One region of the Aureimonas populi genome, then DNA from elsewhere that is predicted to be linked to it. Evidence: predicted binding sites of a transcription regulator. Region 1 holds the regulator's gene; the other holds the start of a gene.

What was found. Region 1 encodes PhoB, which activates phosphate uptake and scavenging genes when phosphate is short. Its sites were predicted from a motif close to TGTCATNNANCTGTCAT; they were not measured.
Region 2: J7654_RS11950 (long-chain fatty acid transporter) is a predicted target of PhoB. The motif match lies at 11,130-11,146, and genes of this name have one in related genera.

The regions. Positions count from the first base shown of each region.
Region 1 covers NZ_CP072611.1:2,254,913-2,269,653, reverse strand. The annotation lists gene argF (ornithine carbamoyltransferase) at 1-106, opposite strand, end outside; gene J7654_RS10545 (aspartate aminotransferase family protein) at 103-1,326, opposite strand; gene J7654_RS10540 (GcrA family cell cycle regulator) at 1,714-2,274, shown strand; gene J7654_RS10535 (DUF3297 family protein) at 2,286-2,534, shown strand; gene phoB (phosphate regulon transcriptional regulator PhoB) at 2,576-3,289, opposite strand; gene phoU (phosphate signaling complex protein PhoU) at 3,298-4,014, opposite strand; gene pstB (phosphate ABC transporter ATP-binding protein PstB) at 4,028-4,807, opposite strand; gene pstA (phosphate ABC transporter permease PstA) at 4,823-6,121, opposite strand; gene pstC (phosphate ABC transporter permease subunit PstC) at 6,118-7,605, opposite strand; gene J7654_RS10505 (substrate-binding domain-containing protein) at 7,631-8,695, opposite strand; gene J7654_RS10500 (ATP-binding protein) at 8,747-9,991, opposite strand; gene J7654_RS10495 (hypothetical protein) at 10,000-11,040, opposite strand; gene J7654_RS10490 (glycoside hydrolase family 15 protein) at 11,216-13,072, shown strand; gene J7654_RS10485 (SDR family oxidoreductase) at 13,059-13,865, shown strand; gene J7654_RS10480 (DUF1013 domain-containing protein) at 13,932-14,636, opposite strand.
Region 2 covers NZ_CP072611.1:2,549,994-2,564,734, reverse strand. The annotation lists gene tatC (twin-arginine translocase subunit TatC) at 1-493, opposite strand, end outside; gene tatB (Sec-independent protein translocase protein TatB) at 490-954, opposite strand; gene J7654_RS11990 (twin-arginine translocase TatA/TatE family subunit) at 989-1,225, opposite strand; gene nagZ (beta-N-acetylhexosaminidase) at 1,384-2,406, opposite strand; gene J7654_RS11980 (SPOR domain-containing protein) at 2,496-3,959, opposite strand; gene argS (arginine--tRNA ligase) at 4,068-5,813, opposite strand; gene J7654_RS11970 (deoxyguanosinetriphosphate triphosphohydrolase) at 5,897-7,111, opposite strand; gene erpA (iron-sulfur cluster insertion protein ErpA) at 7,230-7,574, shown strand; gene xth (exodeoxyribonuclease III) at 7,589-8,377, shown strand; gene J7654_RS11955 (tetratricopeptide repeat protein) at 8,381-9,184, opposite strand; gene J7654_RS11950 (long-chain fatty acid transporter) at 9,605-10,972, opposite strand; gene J7654_RS11945 (valine--tRNA ligase) at 11,269-14,049, opposite strand; gene J7654_RS11940 (PopZ family protein) at 14,164-14,741, opposite strand, start outside.

The sequences.
Region 1 (14,741 bases):
GCCCGGCGGCCTTGCGGGCCTTGGCGTCCTCGAGGATGGCGCGAAGATCCCGGCGGTCCACCGCCGAGAGGTCCAGGAAATGCCGCAAGCTCGCGTCCCCGCTCATGCCGCGTCGTCCCGCGCGATCGCGGCGCCCGAGACGGAGAGTGCGGCCAGCGCCGACTCCAGCCGCGCCATGCCCTCGCGCACCTCCTGCGCGGAGACGATCAGCGGCGGCAGGAGGCGTACCACATTGTCGCCGGCCGGCACGCCCAGCAGCCCCTTATCGCGCATCGACATGAGGAGATCCGCGTTCGGCACCCTGGCCTTGATGCCGAGCAGGAGGCCCTCGCCGCGGATTTCCTCGATCACGTCGGGATAGCGGTCCTTCAGGCCTTCCAGGCTCTGCCGGAAAAGCAGCGCCATGTCGCGCACATGGGTCAGGAACCCCTCCTCCAGCACGACGTCCAGCACCGCGTTGCCGACCGCCATGGCGAGCGGATTGCCGCCATAGGTGCTGCCATGCGTGCCGCCGGTCATGCCGCGCGCGGCGTCCTCCGTGGCCAGGCACACGCCCAGCGGAAAGCCGCCGCCGATGCCCTTGGCGGAGGCGAGGATATCGGGCTCAACGCCGGAATTCTCATAGGCGTAGAAGCGCCCCGTGCGCCCCACGCCGGTCTGCACCTCGTCGAAGACCAGCAGCAGGCCGTGCTCGTCGCACAAAGCCCGCAAGGCGCGCAGGAACTCGGCCGGGACGACGCGGATGCCGCCCTCCCCCTGGATCGGCTCGATCAGGATCGCCGCCGTCTGCGGGCCGATCGCGGCCTTCACCGCCTCGATATCGCCGAAGGGAAGCTGCTCGAAGCCTTCCACCTTGGGGCCGAAGCCTTCCAGATACTTCTTCTGCCCGCCGGCCGCGATGGTGGCGAGCGTGCGGCCATGGAAGGCGCCCTCGAAGGTGAGGATCGTGAAGCGCTCCGGCCGGCCGTTCACATAATGCCAGCGGCGCGCCGTCTTGATGGCGCATTCCAGCGCCTCCGCCCCCGAATTGGTGAAGAAGGCGCGGTCGGCGAAGCTGGCCTCAACCAGCCGCTGCGCGAGCCGCGCCTGGCCGGGAATCTCGTAGAGGTTCGAGACGTGCCAGAGCTTCTCGGCCTGGCTCTTCAGCGCCTCCACGAGATGCGGATGGGCATGGCCGAGCGAATTGACGGCCACGCCGCCGCCGAAATCCAGGAAGCGCCGCCCGTCCTGCGTCTCCAGCCACACGCCCTCGCCTCGCTCGAAGCGCAGGTCGGCGCGCGCATAGGTGGCATAGAGGGGAGAAAGGGTCTGATCGGCAGAGGCCATGGCTGGGTTTCGCTTCTTACCAAGCGGGAGGGAGGGCTCTTTAAACGAACGAAGCCTGCCACGGGCAGGCTTTCCTTTGCTTCGAACATCGAAGGGAACAATATACCATGCCCGGCGCAGCGATTGTCAACGAAGCTGCCGGCCACCCGCTTCGCGCACGGCGCAAGGCCCGCGCAAGCTGGGGATAAAGACAAAAACGATTCGCCGGAGGGTGCGCGACTCTTGTCAGCGAGTCGCACCATAAGGTAACTTCTCCCCCACATACTAGATTTCGTGCGGCGAACCCTAGATATCACCCACATATGGTGCGCGACCCGGATTTCCCCTCCGGGAACGTTATTGGATTCAAACGTCCGCGCGATAGCCGAAACGAGGAGCCTCCCGCAAATGAGCTGGACGGATGAACGCATCGAATTGTTGAAGAAGCGCTGGTCGGAAGGCCACAGCGCCAGCCAGATCGCCGGCGAACTCGGTGGGGTGACGCGCAATGCGGTGATCGGCAAGGTCCATCGTCTCAAGCTCGAAAGCCGCATCAAGACGGTGCCGGCCGTGGCCGAGGAGACCGTGGTCGAGGTGCGCGCCAAGCCGGCCGAGGCTCCGCGCATCCTCGCCGAGGCGCCCCGCCTCGTCGTCTCCTCGCAGAGCGCCGTTGCCCGCCAGCCGATGGCGCGCGCCGTGGGCGCGACCGCGCTGAAGATGGAAGAGGAGGAAGAGGTCGTCGCCGCGCCCGAGTTGCACGAGGAGCCGCGCAGCGCCGAGATCGTGCCCATCTCGCGCAACCTCACCCTCGTCCAGCTCTCGGAGCGCACCTGCAAGTGGCCGCTGGGCGACCCACTTTCGCCGGACTTCCGCTTCTGCGGCAACCACTCGGGCGATGCCTCGCCCTATTGCCAGTATCACGCCCGCATCGCCTTCCAGCCGGTGTCCGAGCGCCGGCGCGTGCGTTGAGCGAGGCGGCGATGAGCCAGACGCTGCCCGACCGCCTCTCGGTCGATCCCGACAGCCCGTTCCACGACGAGGCGCTGCTCGCGCGCGGCATCGGCATCCGCTTCAAGGGTGTCGAGAAGACCAATGTCGAGGAATATTGCGTCAGCGAAGGCTGGGTGCGCGTGGCGGCCGGCAAGACGCTGGACCGCAAGGGCAAGCCGCTGACGATCAAGCTGAAGGGCGAGGTCGAGCCCTTCCTGAAGGACGAAGGCGAAGCCTGAGGCTGCTGAAGAAAAAGGCGGCGCGAGCCGCCTTTTTCTTATCAGGCGCGCCTTGACGCGCCGCCGGTGAAGGTTTCGTCCAGCGAGTAGCCCGCACCGCGCACGGTGCGGATCGGGTCCGGCCGGTTGCCGCGATTGATCGCCCGGCGCAGCCGCCCGACATGGACGTCCACGGTCCGCTCGTCCACATAGACGTCCCGCCCCCAGACCCCGTCCAGAAGCTGCTCGCGGGAGAAGACGCGGCCGGGCGCCTGGAGGAGGAACTCCAGCAGGCGGAACTCGGTGGGGCCGAGCTTCACCTCCCGCCCCGCCCGGCGCACCCGGTGCGTTTCGCGGTCCAGCTCCAGGTCGCCGGCGCCCAGCCTCGTCGAGATGCGCTCCGGGCTCGCGCGCCGCAGCATGGCGCGCACGCGGGCCATCAGCTCGGGCGTGGAGAACGGCTTGACGACATAGTCGTCCGCCCCCACCGCCAGCCCCTGCACGCGCTCGCTCTCCTCGCCGCGCGCGGTGAGCAGGATGATCGGCAGGCGCTGTGTCTCGGGCCGCATACGCAGGCGCCGGCAAAGCTCGACGCCCGACAGGCCCGGCAGCATCCAGTCGAGGATCAGGAGATCGGGCATCTCCTCGCGCAGGCGGATATCGGCCTCGTCGCCGCGCGCGATGACCTCCACCTCGTATCCCTCGGCCTCCAGATTGTAGCGAAGGAGGATGCCGAGCGCCTCCTCGTCTTCCACCACCGTGACGCGCGCGCCCATCGCCGGCCTCAGTCGCTCTTGACCGGCGCGACGATGGCGTGGGTGCGGTCGTCCTTCGGCCGGTCCAGCTCCATCTGGTGCCCCGTCTTGATGTAGTAGATCGTCTCGGCGATGTTGGTGGCGTGGTCGCCGATCCGCTCGATGTTCTTGGCCGAGAACAGAAGATGCGTGCAGGCGGTGATGTTGCGCGGGTCCTCCATCATATAGGTCAGAAGCTCGCGGAAGATCGAGGTGTACATCGCGTCGATCTCCTCGTCTCGCGCCCGCACCCTCTCCGCCCGGCTCTCGTCGCGCACCGCATAGGCGTCGAGCACGTCCTTCAACTGCTCCAGCGCCAGCTCCGAGAGGTGCTCCAGCCCCCGGGTCAGCTTCACCGGCTGCTTGTGCTCGTGGATGGCGATGACGCGCTTGGCGATGTTCTTGCCCAGGTCCCCGATGCGCTCCAGGTCGTTGGAGATGCGGATGGCGCCCACGATCTCGCGCAGGTCCTGCGCCATGGGCTGGCGCTTGGCGATGGTGCGGATGGCATATTCGTCCAGCTCGCGCTGGGCGGCGTCGAGGAGCTTGTCCTCCTTCACCACCGCCTGCGCGCCCTCCGCGTCGCTGCGCATCAGCGTTTCCACCGCGCGCGCGACGATGCGCTCGGCCTGCCCGCCCATTTCGGAGATCCGGCGCAGGATCGACTTCAGCTCGTCGTCGTAGGTGGATGAGATATGACCGACCATGTTCTTCCTCCAATCAGCCGAAGCGCCCGGTGACGTAGTCGCGCGTGCGCTTGTCGTCCGGGTTCTGGAACATCTTCTCCGTGGGGCCGACCTCAACGATCCTGCCGAGATGGAACATCGCGGTCTGCTGCGAAACACGCGCCGCCTGCTGCATGGAGTGGGTGACGATGACGATCGTATAATTCTGCTTGAGCTCGTCGATCAGGGCTTCCACCGTCGCCGTGGCGATGGGGTCGAGCGCAGAGCAGGGCTCGTCCATCAGGATCACCTCCGGCGAGACGGCGATGGCGCGGGCGATGCACAGCCGCTGCTGCTGGCCGCCGGACAGGCCGGTGCCCGCGTCGTGCAGCCGGTCCTTCACCTCCTCGAACAAGCCGGCGCGCTTCAGGCTCGAGGCGACGATCTCCTCCAGCTCCGCCTTGCCCCTGGCCAGGCCGTGGATGCGCGGCCCGTAGGCGACATTGTCGAAGATCGACTTGGGGAAGGGGTTGGGCTTCTGGAACACCATGCCCACCCGCGCGCGCAGCTCCACCACGTCGAGCTCGGGCGCATAGATGTCCTCGCCGTCGAGCGTGATGTCGCCCTCCACGCGCGCGCCTTCCACCGTGTCGTTCATCCGGTTCAGGCAGCGCAGGAAGGTGGACTTGCCGCAGCCGGAGGGGCCGATCAGCGCCGTCACCTGCCGCTCCGGCACGTCGAGGTCGACGCCGTGGAGCGCCTGCTTCTCCCCGTAGAATACGCTGACGCCTTTGCCGCGCATCTTCATCGGCGCGAGGGGCACGGTCTGGTCCATGGATCGGGTGCCTTTCTACCAGCGCCGCTCGAAGCGGCGGCGCAGGAGGACGGCCGCGACGTTCATCGCGGCGAGGAAGAGGAGGAGGACGATGATGGCGCCCGAGGTCCGCTCCACGAAGGCGCGGTCGGCCTCGTTGGCCCACATGAAGATCTGCACCGGCAGCGCGGTGGAGGGGTTCATCGGCCCGCCCGGATAGTCGGCGACGAAGGCGACCATGCCGATGAGCAGCAGCGGCGCGGTCTCGCCCAGCGCCTGCGCGAGGCCGATGATCGTGCCGGTCAGGATGCCGGGCGCGGCCAGCGGCAGAACGTGGTGGAAGACCATCTGGTTCTTCGATGCGCCAAGGCCCAGCGCGGCGGCGCGGATCGAGGGCGGGACGGCCCGCAGCGCCGCGCGCGTGGCGATGATGATCGTGGGCAGCGTCATCAGCGTCAGCACCAGCCCGCCGACGAGCGCGGCCGAGCGTGGCAGGCCGAAGAAATTGATGAAGATGGCAAGGCCCAGAAGGCCGAAGACGATGGAGGGCACCGCCGCCAGATTGTTGATGTTCACCTCGATGAGATCGGTGAAGCGGTTCCTCGGCGCGAACTCCTCCAGATAGATCGAGGCCGCCACGCCGATGGGCAGCGCCAGCGCCAGCACGATCGCCATCATCGTGAAGGAGCCGACGATGGCCACGCCCACCCCTGCCGTCTCGGCGCGGGAGGAGGCGCCGAAGGTGAAGAAGCCGGTGTTGAAGCGCTGGGACAGGTCGCCCGAGGCCGAAAGCTCCTCGATCCAGCCGAGCTGCCGGTCGTTCAGCGGGCGCCGGCTCTCCTCCACCGTCAGGTCGAACTGGCCCTTGACGGCCGAGTCCACCGTCGAGCGGGCGGGCAGCCAGACCTCCTGCGTGGTACCGATGACGGAGGGGTCGTCCATCACAATGTCGCGCAGGAGCGTGCGCACGCCGTCCGAGACGAGGCCGCCGGCCTCGCCGGCCACCGCGCGGTCCTGCCCGTCGATGCCCAGCCGCGTCACCATCGCCTCGCGGGCAAGGCGCGGATAGTCCGCGCGCATCAGGGCGGCTGGCTCCGGCGCGCCGGTTCCCTGCGGGTCCAGCACCTCGGCGGAGAAGGTCACGGGCAGACGAAGCTGGGTCTGCCAGAAGGCCGTGTAGCCCTGCCCCACCACGGTGAACAGCAGCCAGGCCAGGAAGAACAGGCCGGTGGCCACCGCCGCGATGCCGTACGCCTTGAAGCGGCGCTCGGCAGCATAGCGGCGCCTGATGCCGATGTCGCGGCGCGGGGGAGCTTTCGAGAGGGTCCGGCTCATTCGTATTGCTCCCGGTACTTGCGCACGATGTAGAGGGCGAAGACGTTCAGCGCCAAGGTGATGACGAAGAGCGTGAGGCCGAGCGCGAACGCGACGAGGCTCTGCGGCGAGGTGAAGTCGATGTCGCCGGTGAGCTGGCTGACGATCTTCACCGTCACGGTGGTCATCGCCTCGAAGGGGTTGATGGTGATGTTGGCCGCGATGCCGGCGGCGAGCACCACGATCATCGTCTCGCCGATGGCGCGGGAGGCGGTGAGCAGAAGCGCGGAGACGATGCCGGGCAGCGCAGCGGGCAGCACCACCTTCTTCACCGTTTCCGAGCGTGTCGCGCCAAGGCCCAGCGAACCGTCGCGCAGCGAGCGCGGCACGGCGGTGATCACGTCGTCGGACAGCGAGGAGACGAAGGGGATCAGCATGATGCCCATGACGATGCCGGCCGTGAGCACCGACTGCGCCTGAATGAAGGTCGCGTAGCTGCCCGTGAGGAGCCCGTTCAGTTGGCCGGAGAGGTCGCGAAGCAGGGGCCCGACGGTGATGAGCGCGAAGAAGCCGTAGACGATGGTGGGGATGCCGGCCAGCACCTCCAGCAGCGGCTTGACGAGCGAGCGCGTTCGCGGCCCCGCATATTCGGCCATGTAGATGGCGGCGAAGAGGCCGATGGGCACGGCGAAGAGCATGGCGACAAGCGCGATGTAGAGCGTGCCGGCCAGAAGCGGGACGAGGCCGAACTGCCCCGCCGCCGTGGAGCCGGCGGAGGCGAAGCGCGGGTCCCACACCGTGCCGAAGAGGAACTCGCCGATCGGCACCATGGAGAAGAAGTCCATGGCCTGGAACAGCATGGAGAAGACGATGCCCACCGTGGTGAGGATGGCGAGCGAGGAGCACAGGATAAGGAAGGCGCGAACGATGCCCTCCACCCGGTCGCGCGCCTTCAGCCGCAGCTTCACGCCGGCAACGCCGATGGCCGCGCCGGCCAGCGACAGTACGAGGACGGCCACGCTCATGGCCTGCCGGCTCGTGTCCTCCGCCGCGATGCGCGCCGTCGCGGAGCCGATCATGAAGTCCTGCGCGGCGGCGGCGATGGGAAAGCCGCGCCGCTGCAGGGCGGGGCCCAGCTCGGCGATGCCCATGGCCGTAACGCCCGCCTGCTCGGCCGCCGGCAGGGAGCGGATGCCGCGCGACAGCGCGTCCACGATGCCCTCGGTGAGTCCCGGAAAGGCGGAGAGCTGCGGCCCCAGATCCTCCGGGAAGGTCTCGCGGACCAGCCCCGAGACCACCGCCGGCGAGATGGCGAGCCACAGGGCCAACAGCAGGAGCGCCGGCACGGCAGCGAGGCAGGCCGCATAGGCGCCGTGGTAGACGGGCCGCGAATGCAGCCGCGCCCCTCCCCCCGCAGCCGCCACGGCGCGCGAGCGGCGGGCCGCCCCGAAGGCGCTCAACGCGGCGATCGCCAGGACGATCAGGACGAGGGTCGAACTCTGCATCGTTTCTTCCTGCGGCGGGGCCTGTTTACAGAGCCAGAAGCGTGCGGGCCGAGAACCCGGCCCGGTATGCGGCGCGTTCCTCGTCCGGGGCGGGAACGAGGCCGTAGCGCGCGAGCGGCCCATCCGGGCCGATCATCTGGTCGTCGAGGAAGAAGTCCACGAACTCCTTCAGGCCCGGAATGATCCCGACATGCGCGCTCTTGACGTAGAAGAAGAGCGGCCGCGACACGACGTATTCCCCGGCCGAGATCGTCTCCACCGAGGGCACCACGCCATCGACGCTCGCCACGCGCAGCCGGTCCTGGTTCTGCTCGTAGAAGGCGAGGCCGAAGACGCCGATGGCCTGCGGATTGGCCTCAATGCGCGAGAGCGTCTCGGTGTAGTCGCCCGAGACGTCGGCCACGAAACCGCCACGCCGCACCTGGAGGCAGGCATCCTCGGCAGCCGAAGGGTCGAGGCCGCTCGCCAGCAAGGCCTCCAGCGCACCGCTGGCCTCGCAGCCGGGCTCCAGCAGGGTCTCGTCGAACACTTCCCGCGTGCCGTGGTTCTCGGCCGGGATGAAGGCGGCGATGGGCTGGTCGGGCAGCGCTGGGTCGATCTGCGACCAGCGGGTGTACGGATTGTCGACCAGCCGCCCCTCGACCACGACGCGGGCCGCCAACGCCTGGAAGACGATGCGCGGGGTGAGCTCGAAGGCCGCGCCGCGGGCGGCGGAGGCGAAGACGATGCCGTCATAGCCGAAGCGCACTTCCTGGATTTCCGTCACACCCGAGGCGGCGCAGGCCCGCTTCTCGTTTTCCGTGATGGGCCGCGAGGCGTTGGCGATATCGATGGTGGAGGAGCCGATGCCGGCGCAGAACTGGGTGAACCCGCCGCCCGTGCCGCCCGATTCCACGATGGGGGTGCGGAAGGCCGGGAAGACCTCCCGGAAATTCTCCGCCACGATCTGCGAATAGGGAAGCACGGTGGAGGAACCGGCGACCTGGATCGGCTCGGATAGCTGCGCGGACGCGGGCCCGCCCGCGACACAGGCGGACAGGGCCGCCGCCATCTGGAGCCTGCGCAAACGCGCCGAGGTCGCGAACAACATCATGGGCCGATCCTATAGGGCTGCGAGGTTTCAGCTTTATGACAACGCATCTCACTGAGAGTGCTGCGTTTTCTCATTCCCGTCATCGATCGCGCGGCGCAGTGCGACGGAAAAGACCGACCCTTCCCCCGGAACGGAGCGGATGGAGAGCCGCGTTCCGTGCCGGACGAGAATGTTGCGCACGATGGACAGGCCGAGGCCCGTGCCCTTGAAGGAGAGCGCACTGCCCTCCTCCACGCGGTAGAAGCGCTCCGTGAGGCGGGGAATGTGGCGCGCCTCGATGCCGGGGCCGAAATCGCGCACATAGGCCTCGAACCCCGCCGCGCCGACCTTCAGCCCGACGACGATCCGCTCGCCGCCCGGCGCGTAGCGGCAGGCATTCTCCACCAGATTGGAGAAGACGCGCACCAGCTCGTCCATGTCGCCCCGCACCGGGGCGTGGCTCTCGATCCCCTCCAGCTCGATGACGAGGCCGGCCTCGGCCGCCACCGGCTGCATCTGCCGCGCGACGATGCGCAGCACCTCCGCCAGGTCCGCCCTGTCCTGCGGCGTCAGCCGGGGCCGCGTCTCGATCCGCGAGAGGGAGAGCAGATCGTCGATGAGGCGGGACATGCGCCCGGCCTGGTCGCGCATGATGGAGAGGAAGCGCGCGCGCGCCTGTGCGTCGTCGCGGGCCGGGCCTTCCAGCGTCTCGATGAAGCCGACGATGGAGGAGAGCGGCGTGCGCAGCTCATGGCTGGCATTGGCGACGAAATCGGTGCGCATTCGCTCGGCGCGATGCTCGCCGGAGCGGTCGCGAAAGTGCAGGAGCAGCGACTCCACCGGCTGGTCCTCGGCCCTCAAAGGCAGGATGGAGAGCGACCAGAACCGGGCCTCGGCGCCGCGTTCGACATAGTCGATCTCGCGCATCTCGCCGCTCGCCAGCGCCTCCTCGGCCGCCGCCAGCACCTTCGGGTCCCGAAACCGCATCACCACCGGATCGCCCGGCAGGAGCCGGCCGAAGGCGCTGCGGGCGGCCTGGTTCGAGAATTGATGCCCCAGCGCCGCATCCACGAGGAACAGGGGTTCGCGCAGGGCCTCTAGCGCAAGGCCGGCGCGCGCCTCCTCCGCGCGCCCGGTGCGTCCCGCGCGCTCTCGCGAGCGCAGGACCGGCGGCGCGCTCGCCCCTCGAAAGAACGCCAGCACCGCGAACAGGAAGGCGGCGGCCAGCGCGGCCAGCGCGCCGGCCGTGGGAGAAACCAGGACCAGAAGTCCGAGCGCCGACAGGAGCAGCGCGGGGACGAAGCGCATCGGCATGGAGGGGGTCAGAGAATGCGCATGCGGACCGAATAAAGGTCCACCGCGCCCGTCTCCGCCAGCCCGGGCCCGATCGCGAGGCTGGCCGGGCCGGTCGCGCCGCCCGGCACCGCCACGTCGAAGACGAAGGCTTCCTCCGGCATGGCTGTGGCGAAGCGCTGCCGCTCGCAGACGCTCTCGCTGCCGAAGACGCAGCGCACGGAAAACTCGCGCAGCTCCTCGTCCGGCGAGCCGGCGATCAACTCGATGCGCACCGTGGAGCCCGCGATCTGCTGGACGAGGCCCGGCCCGAGGGACACCAGAACCTCGGCCTCGGTTTCGGGCAGGACGGACAGGCGAACGGCCGCGCGGCCGGCTTCATCGACCGTTTCCATGCGTGCGCCGTCGGGCGCGGCAAGCTGCTCCAGCTCGCCGCCGGAGAAGACGCCGATCCAGGACAGGCCGTTCGCCGGCGCCTCGGCGGCCTCCTCCCGCGCCGGCGCGCCGCGGTCCGCCTGCCCTTCGACCGCCGGCTCATCGCTCTGCGGCGCGCTCGAGGCGCCGAAGAAGCCGAGCGCGTAGGCGGCAAGGCCGAAGAGGACGACAAGGAACAGGAGGCCGAGCAACACGTGGCCTGCCCCGGCACGGCGGCGCGCCGGGCCCCGCTCGCTCCCCGGCCGCCAGAGGGCCTCCTGCGCCCCCTCATCGGCGGCCGGGTTCGCGTCGGCGGGCTCGAAGCTGGCGGGCGGGCGGGAATGCCGGATCTCGTCGGGCTCGGCGAACGGGTCGGCGGCCGGGTTCAGGGGCGGCTCGCCCGCCTCCCCGCCCGGCGCGCCGGCCTCGCCGAGGGCATAATTGCCGTAGCGCGCGGCGTATTCGGCCTCGACGCTCTCGATGGTCTGGACGAGGCGTTCGCTCTCATAGGAGTCGCGCGCGCTGTCGCGCTCACGGTTGGCCAGCGTGCGCTCCATGGCGCGCGCCGACGCTTCGTAGATCGACAGGCGGAAAGCGGGATCGCTCGGATCGCCGCCCTCCAGCGCCCGACGCAAGCTCTGTTCCATCGCGTTCATCGCCACTCCCGGGGCTGCCGGCGGCTCTTGCCGCGCGGCATCTTTCCCCTTGCCTACGCAACAAATGCGACGCGCTCAAGGGAGCGCCCCCGGCCCGTCGGCGCGCATGTCGGCTTGCCTTCGCGCCCTCACGCCCAATTCTCTCCTGCCCGCCCGCGCTTTTCCCGACGAGTTCATGGCCGAACCCCCCCCCTCCGATGTGCCCACGCCGATCGCCCGCCACGGCGTCATCGGCGACATGCGAACGCTGGCCCTCGTCTCCGACGACGGGCGGATCGACTTCTTCTGCCATCCCGACATCGATTCGCCGACCTTGTTCGCCCGCCTGCTCGACCCGGACAAGGGCGGCGAGTTCCGCTTCTGGGTGGGCGAGGCGGACGTCAAGCTCAAGCAGATCTACCTGCCCGACACCAATATCCTCCTGACCCGCTTCCTGGCCGAAGGCCATATCGGCGAGGTGACGGACTTCATGCCGGTTGATGGCTCGGGCCGTATCGTGCGCCGCGCCAAGGCCATCGTGGGCGAGGTCACGTTCTCGCTCTGCATTCGCCCGCGCCCCGACTACGCGCGCCAGGAGGCCCGTTTCGAGGCCGTGGAGGGCGGGGTGAAGGTCGCATGGGGCGAGCCGGGAGAGAGCGTCTATTTCTACTGCTCGGCGCCCATGCGCATCGAGGCCGACGGCCTGTATGCCACGGTGACGCTGAAGGAGGACGAGACCTGCCACGCCGTCCTGTGCCCCGGCCGGGCCGAGCAGCCGCAGGTGAACGAGGATTACGTGGCGACCGCCTTCCGCGCCACCAGCGACTACTGGCACGAATGGGTGGCCAGGGGCAGCTACCCCACCTACTGGCGCGATCTTGTCGTGCGCTCGGCGCTGACGCTCAAGCTCCTCACTTCCGCCAAATACGGCTCGATCGCCGCCGCCGGAACCTTCGGCCTACCCGAAACGCTGGGCGGGGAGCGGAACTGGGATTACCGCTTCTGCTGGGTGCGTGATGCCGCCTTCACGCTCTACGCGCTTTCCAGGCTCAACTATTTCGACGAGGCGGAGGCCTTCATCCATTTCCTCATGGAGCGCGCCGTGGAAGAGGCGCCCCATCTCCAGATCATGTACTCGATGGAGGGACAGGGCGAGATTCCCGAAACCGAGCTCGACCATCTCTCCGGCTATGCGGGCTCGCGTCCCGTGCGCATCGGCAATGCCGCCTACAGCCAGCGGCAGATGGACATCTATGGCGAGCTGATGGACGCGATCTACATCGCGACGCGCGCACGGGGCAAACCTTCCTACTCCGTCTGGACGAAGCTCGCGGGCATCATCGACTGGCTCTGCGGGAACTGGCGACTGCCCGACCGCGGCATCTGGGAGAGCCGGGGCGAGGACAAGGAATATCTCTCCTCGCGCCTGATGTCCTGGGTCGCGCTCGACCGCGGCCTGCGGATCGCGGTGCGCCATTCCCTGCCGGCCGACATCGTTCACTGGCGCACGCAGCGCGACCTCATCCAGAAGTCGATCCTGGAGGAATTCTGGAACGAGGAGGTCGGGGCCTTCACGCAGGTGAAGGGCGGCAAGGGGCTGGACGCCATCGTCCTGCTCATGCCGCTCGTGCGCTTCATCAACCCGCGCGATCCCTTGTGGACCTCCACGCTCAAGGCGGTGCGCGAAACGCTCGTGCACGACTGCCTCGTCATGCGCTACCACAACACGGATGAGAACCCGGACGGGCTGGAGGGCCAGGAGGGCGCCTTCACCATCTGCTCCTTCTGGTATGTCGAGGCGCTGGCGCGCACCGGCTACGTGGCGGAGGCGCGGCTGCTGTTCGAGAAGCTGCACTCCTACGCCAATCATCTCGGCCTTTATTCGGAGGAGCTCTCGACCTCGGGAGACCATCTGGGCAACTTCCCGCAAGGGCTCACGCATCTGTCGCTGATCTCGGCCGCCATATGGCTCGACCGCGCGCTGAACGGCGACCGGCACGAGCCGACGCATGTCTCCTACGGAATCCTGGAGGACCCCGATGGCATCATCTGATCTGCTGTCGCTGGCGGGGCAGCGCGCGCTCGTCACCGGCGCTTCCGCCGGCATCGGCCGCGCCATCGCCGAGGAGCTGGCGCGCGCGGGCGCGGATGTGGCGGTGAACTACCACGGCAGCGCCGAGAAGGCTGGAGAGGTGGTGCGCGGCGTGCAGGCGCTCGGCCGGGAGGCTGCCTCGATCCGGGCCGACGTCTCGAGCGAGGCGGAGGTGCAGGCGCTGTTCGACGAGGCCGAACGGTGCCTCGGCCCGATCGACATCGTCGTCTCGAACGCCGGAATCCAGAAGGATGCGCCGATCGCGGACATGTCGCTGGACGACTGGAACGCAGTGATCGGCACCAACCTGACCGGCGCTTTCCTCGTCGGGCGCGAGGCGATCCGGCGCTTCCGGCGCAATACGGAAAGCGTTGGCGCGTCGCGTGGCAAGCTGATCTTCAACTCTTCCGTCCACCAGCGCATTCCCTGGGCCTTCCGGGCCAATTACGCGGCCTCCAAAGGCGGGATGAGGCTTCTGATGGAATCGCTGGCGCAGGAGGTGGCGTGCGAGAAGATCCGCGTCAACGCCGTGGCGCCCGGCGCCATCGCCACCGCCATCAACGCGCAGGACCGCGAGGGCGAAGGGGAGCGGGAGATGCTCAAGCTCATCCCCTACGGGCGCGTGGGGCAGCCGGCCGATGTGGGGCGGTGCGTGGCCTGGCTCGCCTCCGACGCGGCCGACTACATCGTCGGCCAGACGATCTTCGTGGACGGAGCGATGACGCTCTACCCGGAGTTTCGCGGCGGCGGCTAGAATGGGAAAGGCGCCGCGGTTGCCCGGAGCGCCTTTCCTTCATCCATTCTCAAGAAACCCGCGTCTTCAGCGGTTCTCGTCTTCCTCGTCCGCCTCCGGGTCGGCCCGGCGCATGGAGGTGAGCTTGGCGAAGACGGCGGCGGCGTCCAGCTCCTTCTCCTCGGCCGGGGCCGAGGACGGGCGCCAGCTCTGCGTCTGCGCGGCGGACAGGAGCCGCTCCTCCTCCGCCACCTCCTCGGGGCGCGGCATCCCGCGCGAGGCCTTCTCGACCTCGAGGTCGAGGTCGATCTGCGAGCAGAGGCCCAGCGTCACCGGGTCCATCGGCTGGAGATTGGCCGAGTTCCAGTGCGTGCGCTCGCGGATCTGCTCGATCGTGTTCTTCGTGGTGCCCACGAGGCGCGAAATCTGCGCGTCCTTCAGCTCGGGATGGCTGCGCACGAGCCAGAGAATGGCGTTGGGCCGGTCCTGCCGCTTGGAGACGGGCGTGTAGCGCGGCCCCTTGCGCTTGGCCTCGGGCACCCGGACCTTGGGCGGCGCCAGCTTGAGGCGATAGGCCGTATCGTTCTCGCCGCGCACGATCTCGTCGCGCGTGAGCTGGCCGGTGATGATCGGGTCCATGCCCTTGATGCCCTGCGCCGACTCCCCGTCCGCGATCGCCTTCACCTCCAACGGATGCAGGGTGCAGAACTCGGCGATCTGGTCGAAGGAGAGCGAGGTGTTGTCGACGAGCCAGACGGCCGTCGCCTTGGGCATCAGAAGCTGCTGAGCCATGGATAATAGTCTCCTGTTCGCCCGCTCCGGAGAGGCAGGCTGTGGTCGTTGGCCACATGTCCGGGAATTGGCTGCACTATAGGCACGCAAGCCGTGTTTCGCAAG
Region 2 (14,741 bases), 300 kb from region 1:
CGATCGTCGCCTGCCCGTCCCCTCCGGCCTGCTGCATCGAGAGGAAGAACCACATCACCATGGGGGTGAAGAAGAAATAGACCAGCGCGGCTCCGACGAGGAACAGGAGCGGCGTCGCGACGAGAAAGGGCACGAAGGCGCCGCGCTCCTCCTTGTACAGCCCGGGCGCGACGAACTTGTAGAGCTGGATGGCGATGATCGGAAAGGCGAGGAAGAAGCCGCCGAAGGCCGCGATCTTCACCTGCGTGAAGAAAAATTCCTGCGGCGCGGTGTAGATCAGCTCGACGCTCGCGGCATCGAGGCCGGCCCAGGAGGTGGCGACCTGATAAGGAACAACCAGGAGATTGAACAACTGCTTGGCGAAAAAGAAGCAGATCAGGAATGCGACGAAGAAACCAGACAGCGCCCAGATGAGCCGCCGGCGCAGTTCGATCAGATGCTCGATCAACGGCGCGGAGGATGCCTCGATCTCGTCTTCGCCCGCTCTCTTCAAGACATATCTCCAGCACGGCGCTCGCCCTGCCGGGCGGGCTCGGCAACGGGCGCCGCAGCCTCGACCTTCTCCGCCTCGGCCGGCACCTTGGGTTTGGCCTCGGCGGCAGGAGCGGGCTTCGCCCCCTCGTCGGCCGGCGGCACGCGCGGCTCCGGCGCCTTGGCGGCAGCCTTCAGCGACGAGCGGATCTCATCGCCCACCGCCTTCATCGGGTTCATCGCCTTGCGGATGTCGCTCGTCGGGTCGAGCTTCCTGGCCTCGTTCGCCGCCTTGCGGATCTCGTCCAGCTCGGCCTCGCGGATGGCGTCGTCGAACTGTCGGCGGAAGTCGCCCGCCATGCGGCGCAACTGGCCGGTCGTCCGGCCGAAGGTGCGCAGCATTCCCGGCAGGTCCTTCGGGCCCACCACCACGATCAGCACGATCGCGATGACGAGCAGCTCGATCCAACCGATCTCAAACATCGCGCTTCAGCTTCCGCTCAGACACAAGCAGCGGTCAAAGACGGCTCTTTTCCGGGGCCGTGGTCGTGTCGCGCACGACAACGTCGCCCTCGCGCTCCTCAAGGGCGCGGCGCTCCTGCGCCGTCTGGACGTCGTCGTCCGACATGCCCTTCTTGAAGCTCTTGATGCCCTTGGCCACGTCGCCCATCAGCTCGGGAATCTTGCCACGGCCGAAGAGAAGAAGCACGACCGCGAGGACGATCAGCCAATGCCAGATGCTAAAGCTACCCATGGTATCCTCCTAATCGGCCAAGCACGCGGCGCGATGTGGCGCCACCGGTTCCGGCCTGTCAAACACGAGAACGGCGCCGAGATCAACGAAGTTGACCGGCGCAACGTTCTTTTTCGAGGAATTAGAACGGTTTCATGGCGAGGATGGGACGGCGGCGATCACGCCATCGTGGCTGTCAGCTCCAAAAACTCTTCGCCCAAGGCCTGGACATCGTCCGTGGAAGGAGCGGCCTTGATCACATCACGCGCCTTTCCGGCTCTTTGCGCGGCATCGCCCTCGAGAGTCGGCACGCCGGCAGCGACCCGGCGCATCTCGTCAAAGTCGCCGTTGCAGTGAAGCACGACATCGCAGCCCGCCTCGATCGCCTGGCGGGATCGAAGCGCGAAGTCGCCCTTCAGCGCCTTCATCGAGATATCGTCCGTCATCAGCAGGCCCGTGAAGCCGATCGTTCCGCGCACCACCTCCTCGATAATGGCTGGGGAAAGCGTGGCGGGCCAGAGCGGGTCCAGCGCGCGGAACAGGATGTGTGCGGTCATCGCGGCCGGAAGGTCGCGCAGGGCGGCGAAAGGAGGGAAGTCGTGCTCCTCCAGCTCGCCCCGCGCGGCATCCACGAAAGGCAGTTCCTCGTGGCTGTCGGCGTTGCCCCGGCCATGGCCGGGGATGTGCTTCATGACGGGAAGAACGCCCCCCGCCATGGTGCCTTGCGCCGCCGCCCGGCCCAGTTCGGCAACGATCTGCGGCTCGCTCGAATAGGCCCGGTCGCCGATCACCGAGTGCGCGCCCTCCACCGGAACATCGAGGCATGGCACGCAATTGGCGTTGATGCCGTATTCCATCAGATCGGCGGCCAGCAGGCGAGCATGGAGCCACGCGGCTCGAAGGCCCGCCTCCTCGTCGCGCCTGAACAACGCGCCGATCATTTCCGCGGCGGGCCGGTTCGGCGCAAGGGGCGGGCGAAGACGCTGGATGCGCCCGCCCTCCTGATCGACGAAGACAGGCGTCAGATCGCCCCCGCCCGCATCCTTCAGCTCGGCCACGAGGTCGCTGAGCTGATTCGGCTCGGCGATGTTTCGGCGAAACAGGATGAAGCCGAAGGGGCGCTCGTCCGCGAAGAAAGAGCGCTCGTCCCGGTTCAGGCTGCGCCCGGCACAACCGGCGATCCAGGCTTTCGACCCATTCATGGAAGCACTTTCGCGAGGAGACGAGGATTGGTGCGCCGCCCCGCGCGGCGCGGGGAAGCGGGAGGACAGGACAGCGCCGACGCCAAGCGTCAGCGCGTCACGAAGCAGCTTCCGCCTGCCGACTGAAGGTTCTGGCAAACGGCGTTCGCCTCCTCTCGCGTCTCGGCCGCGATCCGCACGCGGTAGAACGTCCCCCGGTCGGGAATCTCGGCCGACTGGATGGCCAGCGGCCGCCCGCCGATGGCCGAGGCGTAGCGGGTGGAAAGCGTCGCCATCGACTCCCGCGCCAGGGCTTCGCTCGGCTGGGAAGAAATCTGCACGAAGAAGTTGCCCGAGGCGGGCGCGGGCGGCTCGGCGGGCGTCGCGGCCATTTCCGCCGGGGCGGCGCTCGGCTGCGGAACGGGGGCTGCGGGCGCTGCCTCAGGGGGCGCGACGGCCGGGGGCGCCATGGGCGCGCGCGCGGCGGGCTCGGCACCGACCACGAGCGGCGCACTCGGCTGCATCGGCGCGGACGGGTCAAAGGTCTGCGCCGAAGAGGCGCCTTCGGCCGGCGCCATGACGGTCTCGGGCTCCGCACGCGGAACGAGCGTGCCGTCCGGGCGCACGTCATAGGTGCGCACGCGGCGCGGCTGGAGCGCCTCCGGCACCGGCGCCGGCTCCTCGGCCTGCGCCACTTCGATCATGGAGGGCACGTCGGACACGCCGACCATGACGCCCGGCAGGTTGCTGTCCGGGTCGTCCATGTCGATGTCCAGCGGCTCCTCGGCCGCGGTGATCAGCATCTGCTGCGTGGGACCGGCTTGTGCGCCCCCGCGCGCGGCGCGCTCGTAGACGGCCTTGTTCTGGTTGGGAATCACCCGGCCGCCCGGCTCCTGCGGCGCCATTCTCACCGGATCGGCGTCGGCCCTGATGAGCACGGGCTCGCCGCCGGCCGTCATGCCCCCGCCGAGCCCCGCATAGGCGCCGAAGAGGCCGACGAGCGCCAGCGCGGCCACGCCGCCGCCCAGCGCCAGCGCGCGCCGGCCACGGGGCGGCTGGCGCAAGATGCGAAGACGCGCCTCGTCCGCCGCATGCGGCACGGCGGCGGGCTGGGCCACCTCATAGCCCGAAAAATGCGCCTCATACTCCTGCGGCACAGGCTCCTCATACGGAGCCTGAACGGGAGAGGCGCGCATGGCCGCCATCTCGCTTGCGATGAGCTGATCGAAATCATCGAGCGAGCGGGCCGCCGCCTCCGGCTCCGGCTCGAAACGCTCAGGAACGAAGGCGCCCGATTCCACGGGCCGCGTATCGCGCGGCGTGGCGGGCTCGGCCAGGCCGAGAAAGGCCTCGTCGGCGTCCGACGGCGCACCGGAAAACGGCGAATGGCCCCGCGCGCGCGGCGCCGCATCGCCATGCCAGCCGGTATCCAGAAGCTCGTGATGGGCGAAGTCGCCACCGGGGCGCGCCTCGTAGGCGAAGTCCGGGCGCAAGTCCTGCCCGGCCGCATGGCGGCCCGGCTGATGGGCGAAACCCAGAGGTTCGCCGCCGTGCACCGGACCTTCGCTATTCATGCCCTTCATCGAAGAGACCCCGCCCTCATCAGGCTCCGCGACGCCCAGCGCGCGAGCCGCCTTCATCGTTCGAGCGCTAGGCGAGGATCGTGGTCAAAGCGTGATCCGTCACCGCATCTCGTCGGGTGCCTCGACGCCCACAAGTTCGAGGCCCGAGGCCACGACAAGGGCCACTGCCCTGACAAGCGCGAGGCGCGCCGAGGTCATTATCGGCTCGTCAACCTTAACGAAACGTAAAGAGGGCTCGTCCTTCCCCCGGTTGTACTGGGAGTGGAACGCGGAGGCGACGTCATAGAGGTAGAAGGCGAGCCTGTGCGGCTCCTTGGCCGCCGCCGCGCCCTGCACCAGGCGCGGATATTCGGCCAGCTTGCGGATGAGCGCGAGTTCGCCCTCGTCGGTCAAAAGCGCGAGCGCCCCGGCATCCAGCGGCGCCTCGGCATCGATCCCCTCGGCCAGCGCCTGCCGGCGGATCGAACAGGCGCGGGCATGGGCATACTGCACGTAGAAGACCGGATTGTCCTTCGACTGCTCCGTGACCTTGGCGAAGTCGAAGTCGAGCGGGGCGTCGCTCTTGCGGAACAGCATCATGAAGCGCACGGCGTCGCGGCCGACTTCGTCCACCACGTCCTTCAACGTCACGAACTCGCCGGCCCGCTTCGACATGCGCACGGGCTCGCCGTTGCGGAAAAGCTTGACCAACTGGCACAGCACCACGTCGAGATGCGCCTTGCCGCCCGAAACGGCCTTGGCCACCGCCTCCAGCCGCTTGACGTAGCCGCCGTGGTCCGCGCCCAGCACATAGACCATCTCGTCGAAATCGCGGGCGAACTTGTCGGCAAAATAGGCCACGTCCGCGGCGAAATAGGTATAGCTGCCGTCGGACTTCATCAGCGGCCGGTCCATGTCGTCCCCCACCTCGGTGGAGCGCAGCAGCGTCTGCTCGCGGTCTTCCCAATCCTCCGGCGGCTGCCCCTTGGGCGGGGGCAGCGTGCCTTGATAGACGAAGCCGCGCTCGCGAAGGTCTGCGATGGCGTCGGCGATCTTGCCGCCATTGCCCGCGTGAAGCGTCTTTTCCGAGAAATAGACGTCCTGCTTGATGGCGAGGGCCTTCAAATCGTCGCGGATCGACATCATCATCGCGTCGATGGCGTAGGCGCTGACGAGCGGCAGCCACTCGCCCTCCTCCATGTCGAGCAGCGTCTTCTGGTAGCGGATGACGAGGGCGACGCCCACGGCCTTCAGGTAGTCGCCCGGATAGAGGCCGGCGGGAATCTCGCCGATCTCCTCGCCCAGCGCCTCGCGGTAGCGCAGATAGGCAGAGCGCGCCAGAACCTCCACCTGCGCGCCGGCATCGTTGATGTAATACTCCTTCACCACCTCGTGGCCCGAATAGGCCAGAAGGTTGGCGATGGCGTCTCCCACCACCGCGCCGCGGCAGTGGCCGACATGCAGCGGCCCGGTGGGGTTGGCCGAGACATACTCGACATTGACCTTGCGGCCGGTGGGCGCGCCCTTGCCGTAATCACCCCCCGCCTCGAGAAGCGCGGCCAGATGGTTCGTCCAGTAGGCATTCTTGAGGCGCAGGTTGACGAAGCCGGGACCGGCCACATCCACCGTTTCCACGTCGGGGTCATCGCGCAGCCGCTCGGCCAGAGCCTGCGCCAGGTCGCGCGGCTTGAGGCCGAGCGGCTTGGCCAGCACCATGGCAGCATTGGTGGCCAGATCGCCGTGGCTCGGATCGCGCGGCGGCTCGACCGTGAGCCTGGCGAGATCGGCGGAGGGCTTTTCCAAAGCAGCGAGAGTCGCTTCGACGCTTTCGCGGATGCGCTGCTCGAAGTCGGCGAAGATGTTCATCGCGATTCCTGAAACTGAGAGGCTCCAAGGCGGCGTCGAGCGTCCCGCAGGGCGCGGGGCAGCCACCGGGGCAACGGGCGCGCCTAACGCAAATCGGGTGTTGCGTCAAACAAGCGGCGGTGCTCGGCCAGGGCGTAGCTGTCCGTCATGCCGGCCAGATAGTCGGCCACGCGGCGGGCGCGCTTTTCATCGTCGAGCCCCTCGGCCCCCTCACGCCAGCCCGCCGCCATCTCCGAAGGGCTGGCGCAGTACAGGTCGAACAGATCACCGACGATGGCCTGCGCACGCCCCATGACATGCATCACGCCGGGCGCCCGATAGACCCTGTCGAAAAGGAAGCGTCTCGTCCGGGAAACGGCCTCCCGCATCTCCGGCGAGAAGTCGATCAGCGTTCGCGATGCGCGCCGAACGTCCTCCAGGCTGTCGATGCCATCCTCCTCGATCCGGGCGAGGGACGAGGAGATGACGTCCTCCACCATCCGCGTGATGTGCCGGCGCATGATCTCGTGCGCGGTGCGCACCTCATCGAGGCCCGGATAGGCCGCCCTCACCTCGCGCACGATGGACCCGGCGAGGTCGAGCTCGTTCAGGTCTTCGATCCCGATCAGCCCCGCGCGCAGCCCGTCGTCCAGATCGTGGGTGTTGTAGGCGATATCGTCGGAGATGGCGGCCGCCTGCGCCTCCAGGCTGGCGAAGCGATCAAGATCGAGCGGACAGGCCGCGTCGAAGTCGACGATCGGGCGCGGCACGGGTTCGCCCTGCGTCGCATGGACGCCCGTCAGCGGGCCGTTGTGCTTGACCAGCCCTTCGAGCGTCTCATAGGCGAGGTTCAGCCCGTCGAACTGGGCATAGCGCCGTTCCAGCGCGGTCACGATCCGCAAGGCCTGGGCGTTGTGGTCGAAACCGCCGAACGGCGCCATCCGGGCATGAAGAGCCCGCTCGCCGGCATGGCCGAAGGGCGTGTGCCCGAAATCGTGCACGAGCGCGATGGCCTCGGTCAGGTCCTCGTCGAGGCGCAGCGCCCGGGCGAAGGCACGGGCGATCTGCGAGACCTCGATCGTGTGTGTCAGGCGCGTGCGATAATGGTCGCCCTCATAGGCGACGAAGACCTGCGTCTTGTGCTTCAGGCGGCGGAACGCGGTGGAATGCACAATGCGGTCGCGGTCGCGCTGGAAGGCGGTCCGGGTTCTGCTTTCGGGCTCCGGGCACAGCCGCCCCCGCGAAAGCCTGTGATCGCAGGCGAAGCGCGCCAGCGGCTCGCGTCCCAGACCGATCTGCCCACTGACGTCGCCTGCCAATTTCCCATGCCCTTTCCGTCACCGGTTGCGATTGACCGGCAGAGCTGCCGTCCATACTTTAAGGCAAGCCCTGCAACAACAAGAGGCCGGCTGCCTCCGGGCGGGCCGGAGCCTTACCATGAGCCAGACCATCGAGACCGGAGCCGTGGTGGTGTCGGACGCCGCCTTCCGGCGGATCGCCGCGATCCTCGCCAAGGAGAACGAGAAGAGCGCGCTGCGCATCTCCGTCGAAGGCGGCGGATGCTCGGGCTTCTCCTACAAATACGACCTGGCGGAGGAAGCCGAGGGCGACGACCTCGTTCTGGAGCGGGACGGGGCGCGCGTGTTCATCGACCCCGTTTCGCTTGCCTATCTGGAAGGCTCGGTCGTCGACTTCGTGGACGATCTGATGGGGCGCTCGTTCCAGATCAGGAACCCGAATGCCGTCGCGTCCTGCGGCTGCGGCACCAGCTTCTCCATTTAAGGCATTTCCCGCACGTGCTCATCGCCACCTGGAACATCAACGGCGTCAAGGCTCGCCTCGACGCCCTTCTCTCGTGGCTGGACGAGCGCTCGCCGGACGTTGCCTGCCTTCAGGAGATCAAGAGCGTCGACGAGACCTTCCCCCGCCAGGAGATCGAGGCGCGCGGCTGGCATGTGGAGACGCATGGCCAGAAGGGGTTCAACGGCGTCGCCCTTATCTCCCGCGCGCCGCCCCTGCCCGGAAGCGTGGAGCGCGGGCTGCCCGGCGACGAGACCGACGATCACGCCCGCTTCATCGAGGCTGTCTACCCGTTCGGCACCCGAACGGCGCGCATCGCCTCTCTCTATCTGCCGAACGGTAATCCGCTCGGCACGGAGAAATTCGCCTACAAGCTGCGCTGGATGGAGCGTCTGGAGCGGCATGCGAGGGACCGGCTGGCGGCCGAGGAGGCTCTGGTGCTGGCGGGCGACTACAACGTCATTCCCGATCCGAAGGACGCCCGGAACCCGGCGGCGTGGACGCAGGATGCCCTCTTCCAGCCCGAAAGCCGGGGCGCATTTCGGCGGCTGGTCAATCTCGGGCTGATCGATGCCTTGCGGGCGGCCGACGAGCGCGGCGGGCTCTACAGCTTCTGGGATTACCAAGCCGGCGCCTGGCAGAAGAACAACGGCATCCGCATCGACCATCTGCTGCTTTCGCCGGAAGCAGCCTGCCGCCTGCGCTCGGTCGGCATCGATTCGCATGTCCGGGGCTGGGAAAAGCCCTCCGATCACGTGCCGGTGGTAGTGGACCTGGCGGCCTGACGCTTACTGGCCCTGCCCCAGCGGCTCCAGATGGACCAGTGCGGTTCGCCGCTGCGTTTCGGTGGAGAGCGAGAACGCCTCTTCCTGCAACGGCCTGATCCATTCGCGCTCGGCCGGCGAGGCCGCCTGCATCGCACGCGTCAGCATGGCAAGACCGCGCGCAGGCTCGGCCCGGTGGGCGATCGGCTTGCCTTCGAAGAGGAGGTAGCCGAGAAGCGCCTCGGCCTTGGCATATCCCTTGCGGGCGGAAAGCTGGAGCCAGCGCGCCGCCTGGCGCGGGTTGGACTTGCCGCCCTCGCCCGCCAGCAGCATCCGCCCCAGCTCGAACTGCGCTTCGGGATCGCCGAAATAGGAGGCGGCATGGCTGTAGAGCTGGCGCGCCTGAACGAGGTCGGGGATCACGGGCGAGTTCGGTATGCCGTCGCGCAGGTAGCCGGCCAGGGCCACGACCGCGCTTGCCACATAGGCCGCGTTGGGCGTGAAGGACGGGTCGTCATCCTGATCGCGGACGATCCGCTCGAACATCTTGAAGGCCTGATAGTCGTCCTCGTCGACCCCGTCGCCCTGTGCGAACATCTGGCCCAGCTTCCAGCGCGCACCGGCATGGCCCTTCTCCGCGGCCAGGCTCAATGCCTTGAAGGCCTCCACCTTGGCGCCACGCTTATAGGCGCTGAAGCCGAGGCTGAAGATCTCGCCCGTCGAGGCCTCGCCCGCCGGAACGATATCGAGCGCCGCCGCAGGCGCCGGCGCGCCGAGCCACAGGCCGATCACGAGCCCGGCCGCGGCCAGCCGCTCACACCCGCGCATGACGAAACCTTCCCATGAGGTGCGAGAGGATGCTCCCGGTCATAAAGGCCGGCGAGGCGGCAGAAGGAAAGCGACGGGACGGCAAGGGCGCAACGGTTGCGCTCCGGCGGGACGGCCGGCCCGGCTTGATCCAACGTGCGTCCATCGTCCCCTCGCCTCCATGTCCATCGAGCCGCTGAACGGCAAATCCCCCGACGCGCCGTTCAGCATTGCTTCAGCTTCGGCTTTGCTGGGCTCCGTTTATGGCGGCAGCACGGCGTGTCCAGCAGTCGCGCGACGGTTGCTGCAAGCGACCGCGCGAGTGTTGCCTCGTCTCCACAATACCGCCGACGTGCTTAGCGAATGCCTGCGGCAGTCAAAAAAAAGCGCGCCGACCAGAGCGCGCCTTTCCAGTTCGCAAGGTCCGCCGCCGGCGGGCTTTCAGAACGTCAGCTTCAACGACGCGTTGGCGCCGTAGACCCAATCGTCCCCTACGGCGGCGTCGAAATAGGCCCCGCGATCGATCGACTGCTCCCCGTCCGTCCAGTAGCCGATCAGGCCGCCGAGACGAATTTCGGCGAAGCCGTGCCGCAGGCCGAGGCCGCCGGAGAGTGTGTAGAGGTCAGTATAGGTGGTGTCCGCCCCGGTCGAGACGCCGCGATCGTAACCGATCGCTACCAGGCCGGAGAGATTCTCGTTGAACGCGCGCCCGATGCCCAGGCTCGCCGTGTAGCCATCGCGCCAGTAATAGGGCTGCTCGCTCGCGGAGCTGCCGATGAGCGGGTTGCCGATGGTGTTCACCACGACGCGATTGGTGCTCCAGTCCGTCCAGCGGAACGAGCCGACAAGGAGGGTTCCCTCCGCGATGCCGGTCTGGGCGTTGATCGTGAAGCTCTGGGGGCTGGTCGCCGTGTTCAGCTCCGAGGCGACCGGGATGACCGTGCCGGTCGGGAACGTGCCGGCCACCGCGTTTGCGATAGTGTTCGCCAGCACTGGCGGAAGCGGGACATTCGTTCCGTTCAGAGTCACATAGGCCGGCCCCGTCACCTGCACGGTGCCCGAACCGGCAATGTCGTCATGCTCGATCTCGGAGCGGTACATCGCCTGCACGCGCAGCGCGATCTCCGGCCGCTCATAGGCGATGCCCAGCCGGTAGCCTGCCTTGTACTCGCCGCGATTCTCCACGTCGACGAGCGTTGGCAGCGTGATCTGCGCGCCCGGAAGCAGCCCGGTGACGGCGGAAACGAGGGCCGCCCCCTGCGGGCTGGTGGCGGCGAGCTGCGGGTTGAGGTTGCGGAAGCCGAAGCTGGAGCCGTCGAAGTTGAAGTCCTCGAACAGGATGCCGCCCAGCAGACTGAACCGGCCCATGTCGCTGGTGTAGCTGACCCGGCAGGTGGCGCTCACCTCGTTGGAATCGAAATCGATGGAGCGCGTGCGCGACGTGGTCAACGCGCTGGAGCGCTGGAGCGGAAGAGCTCCGTCAGGCGAGCCGGTGTAATCGGCGGAAGCGGCGAAGGTTTCCACGAAGGCGCCGGAACACGCGAACTGGTCGCCGCCGAATTTCACGGCGTAGCTCGGGATCGTGTAATTGCCCGTATAGTCTCCGAAATCACCGGAAACGCCATTGATCGAGGTGAAGCCGCGCCGCGGCTCGACATAGGAGATGGTCGCGCGCGTCGAGAAGGAACCGGGCTCGAAAAGAATGTCCGTGTCGGCCGTTCCGCGTTGGAAGCCGCCCGCATGGGCCGCTCCCGACAAAGCCAGCGCGGCGAGGCCCGCCCCTGCCGTCAACTTCGCGATAATCTTCATGATCCCCGATCCTCCCAAGATTGTCGCGCGGGAGAACTTCCTCTTTTCTCCGGCGCGGGAGCAACGGTATGCGGGGCAACGGCGCTTGCAAATAGGCTGGAGTCGTTCCACCGGAACCGGCAAGAGGCGTGCGATCCTCATGCAAATGGTTCGGATGTGTCACCAACCTATTGTTGTGTAATTCTGTTTCTCGCTGATTAAGCCGTATGAGGACGCGCGAAGGAGGCACCTTCCGTAAACGGAAGGTGCCCGGTCGTGGCAGGAATGTGACAGCGACCGCTTGGCCCGGAGCGGCTCTATCCTGCGAGATGAGCCAAGGCGGAGGCGAGCGCCTTTGCTTCCGCCTCGTATCCGGCGCGCTTCTCCCGCTCCTGCTCCACCACTTCCTCCGGTGCGTTGGAGACGAAGCGTTCGTTGGCGAGCTTCTTGTCGATTCGCGCCATCTCGTCCCGAGCCTTTGCTTCCGCCTTGCGAAGGCGGGCGCGCTCGGCGTCCACGTCGATCATGCCGGCGAGCGGGATCGCGTAGCGCCCGCCCGCCACGACGATCTGGGCCGACTGGGCAGGCGCGACATCGGCCTGCGAGATCGCATCGAGGCGCGCGAGGCGCTTCAGCGCGGGTGCATGTCGCTCCAGCCGCGCGCAAGCCTCGGCGTCCGGCGCCAGCGCCACCAGCGGGGCTTGCGCGCCGGCGGGCACGTTCATTTGCGCGCGCACGGAGCGGATCGCGCCGACAATCTCGATCAGCCAGTTGATATCGGCCGCCGCCTCGTCATCCTCGAAGGAAACGGCTGGCCAGTTCGCATGGCAGAGCAGGGACGGACGGCGCTCGTTCGCCGGCGCCGTCGTCTCCCAAAGCTCCTCCGTCATGAAGGGCATGAAGGGATGGAGAAGGGCGAAGATGCGGTCGAGAACGAAGCCGGTCACGCGCCGCGTCTCTTCCTGCGCCGCCTCATCGCCCTCGGCGAAGACGGGCTTCGCCAGCTCGAGATACCAGTCGCAGAACGAATTCCAGACGAAGCGGTAGATGGCCGAGGCCGCGTCGTTGAACCGGAACGCTGCCAGCGCGCCGTCCATCTCGCGGACGGTGCGCGTCAACTCCGTGGCGATCCAGCGATTGAGCGGAAGCGAGAGCGCATCCGGCTTGAGATGCACGTCGTGCACCGCCCCGTTCATCCCGGCAAAGCGCGTGGCGTTCCAAAGCTTGGTGCCGAAGTTCCGGTAGCCCGCAATGCGCTGCGGGTCGAGCTTCACGTCCCGGCCCTGCGCCGCCATGATGGCGAGGGTGAAGCGCAAGGCGTCGGCCCCGAATTCGTCGATAAGGTCGAGCGGATCGATGACGTTGCCCTTGGACTTCGACATCTTCGCGCCCGTCTTGTCGCGCACCAGAGCGTGCACATAGACGGTGGAGAAGGGCTCTTCCTCCATGAAATGCAGGCCCATCATCATCATCCGGGCCACCCAGAAAAAGATGATGTCGAAGCCGGTGACGAGGACGCCGGTCGGATAATAGGTCGCGAGCTCAGGCGTCTCGTCCGGCCAGCCGAGCGTGGAGAACGGCCAGAGCGCGGAGGAGAACCACGTGTCGAGCACGTCCTCGTCGCGCGTCAGGAAGCCTTCGCGGGCCAGGGGGTCCTCGGCCATGGTCTCGGCCGTCTCGCGCGTGATGGTGCCGTTCAGGACGTAGTGAGCCAGCGCCGCCGCGATGGCCGCATCCTCCTCCTCGTCCACGAAAATCTCGCCGTCGGGCCCGTACCAGGCCGGGATCCGGTGGCCCCACCAGAGCTGGCGCGAAATGCACCAGGGCTGGATGTTCTCCATCCAGTCGTAATAGGTCTTCTCCCAGTTCTTCGGCACGAAGCTGGTGCGCCCCTCGCGCACGCTGGCAAGCGCCGGCCGCGCGAGCTCGGCGGCGTTCACGTACCACTGGTCGGTCAGGTAAGGCTCGATCGGAACTCCACCCCGGTCGCCATGGGGCACCATGTGGACATGGTCGTCCACCTTGGCCAGGTAGCCCTCCGAATCCAGCCAGTCGACCAGAAGGGCGCAGGCGGCGAAGCGATCCAGGCCCTGGAACATGCCGATGGCGCGTTCGCGGTCGGCCTCGTACAGACCCTCCAGGAACTCGGCATTGTCACGCAGGTCGACCGTGCCGTCGGGCGCGAGCACGCTGATGGAGGCCAGATCGTTGCGCCGGCCCACCTCGAAGTCGTTGAAATCATGCGCCGGGGTGATCTTCACCGCGCCGGAGCCCGCTTCCGGGTCCGCGTAATCGTCGGCCACCACGGGGATCAGCCGCCCGATCAGCGGCAAGCGCACCATCTTGCCGACGAGGTCGCGATAGCGGTCGTCCTCCGGGTTCACTGCGACGCCGGAATCGCCCAGCATCGTTTCGGGACGCGTGGTGGCCACCGTGATGAAGGTCGCCGGGTCCGCCGGGTTGTAGCTCTCGCCTTCCACGGGATAGCGGATGTGCCAGAGATGGCCCTTGATCTCGCGCTGCTCGACCTCGAGATCGGAAATCGCGGTGCGCAGCTTCGGGTCCCAGTTGACAAGGCGCTTGTCCTTGTAGATCAGCCCCTCGCGGTAGAGCTGGACAAAGACCTTGCGCACGGCTTTCGACAGGCCCTCGTCCATGGTGAAGCGCTCGCGCGACCAGTCGCAGGAGGCGCCCAGCCGGCGGAGCTGCTTCAGGATCGCGCCGCCCGACTCGTCCTTCCACTGCCACACGCGCTCGACGAAAGCCTCGCGCCCCATGGCGCGGCGGTTGGGCTCCTGCCGCTCCATGAGCTGGCGCTCGACGACCATCTGGGTGGCGATGCCGGCATGGTCCAGCCCGGGCTGCCAGAGCACGTTCTGGCCCAGCATGCGCCGATGGCGCACGAGGATGTCCTGAAGCGTGTTGTTCAGCGCATGGCCGATGTGGAGGGAGCCGGTAACGTTGGGCGGCGGAATCACGATCGAGAAGGGATCGGCACCCTCCCTGGCGCCGGCGCCGGCACGGAACGCATCGGCGCGCTCCCAAAGCTCGGCGATGCGTGCTTCGACCGCAGCGGCGTCGTAGGTCTTCTCAATCATCACAATGGCCCATTGATCCCATGGGCCTGCCGTTACAGGGAAGCTTTCGAACCTGTCAACGAAGCGCTGGCCCTCCCCCTTCATTTAGGGCGAAACGGCCGCCAAGGCCCTCGCTCAGCGCCGGCCGTTGCCCCGCGCCACGCGTTCGATCTCCTCGCGCACGAGGCGCTCGACCAGGCGGGGCAGATTGTCGTCGAGCCATTCGCGCAGCATCGGCCGAAGGATGTCCTGCGCCATCTCCTCGATGGAGCGCAGATGCCCCTCGCGGATCGCCTCGGCGAGCTCGTCGAAGGACGCGCCCACAAGCTCGCCGGTGTGGGTCGACACGAGCGAGGCAGGCTCGGGCCGCTCGGGGCCCAAGGCATCGTCGATCACGGCCTTGCGGAATTCGCTCATATGCCGGTCATCGCTGTTGGCCGGCACGAAAGCCGGGGCGACGGCCGCCTCCTCCATGAGGCCGGACGGGGCCGAAGCGCCCGTCTCGGGGCGTGCGGGCGAAAGAGGCTCGTTCGCCGCCCGCTCGTGAAGGCACATCAGGTCTTCGGAGGCGAGTTCGTCGGCAAGGCGCGAGGCGAGGTCGTCCTCATCGTCCAGCCAGTCGCGGGGCATCGGCACGGGGTTGGGGTTCTCGGCGACCGGCTTGGCCGCCGCCTTGCCTGTTTCCGGCGCCAGCCCGCCATCCTCGGCGCTCG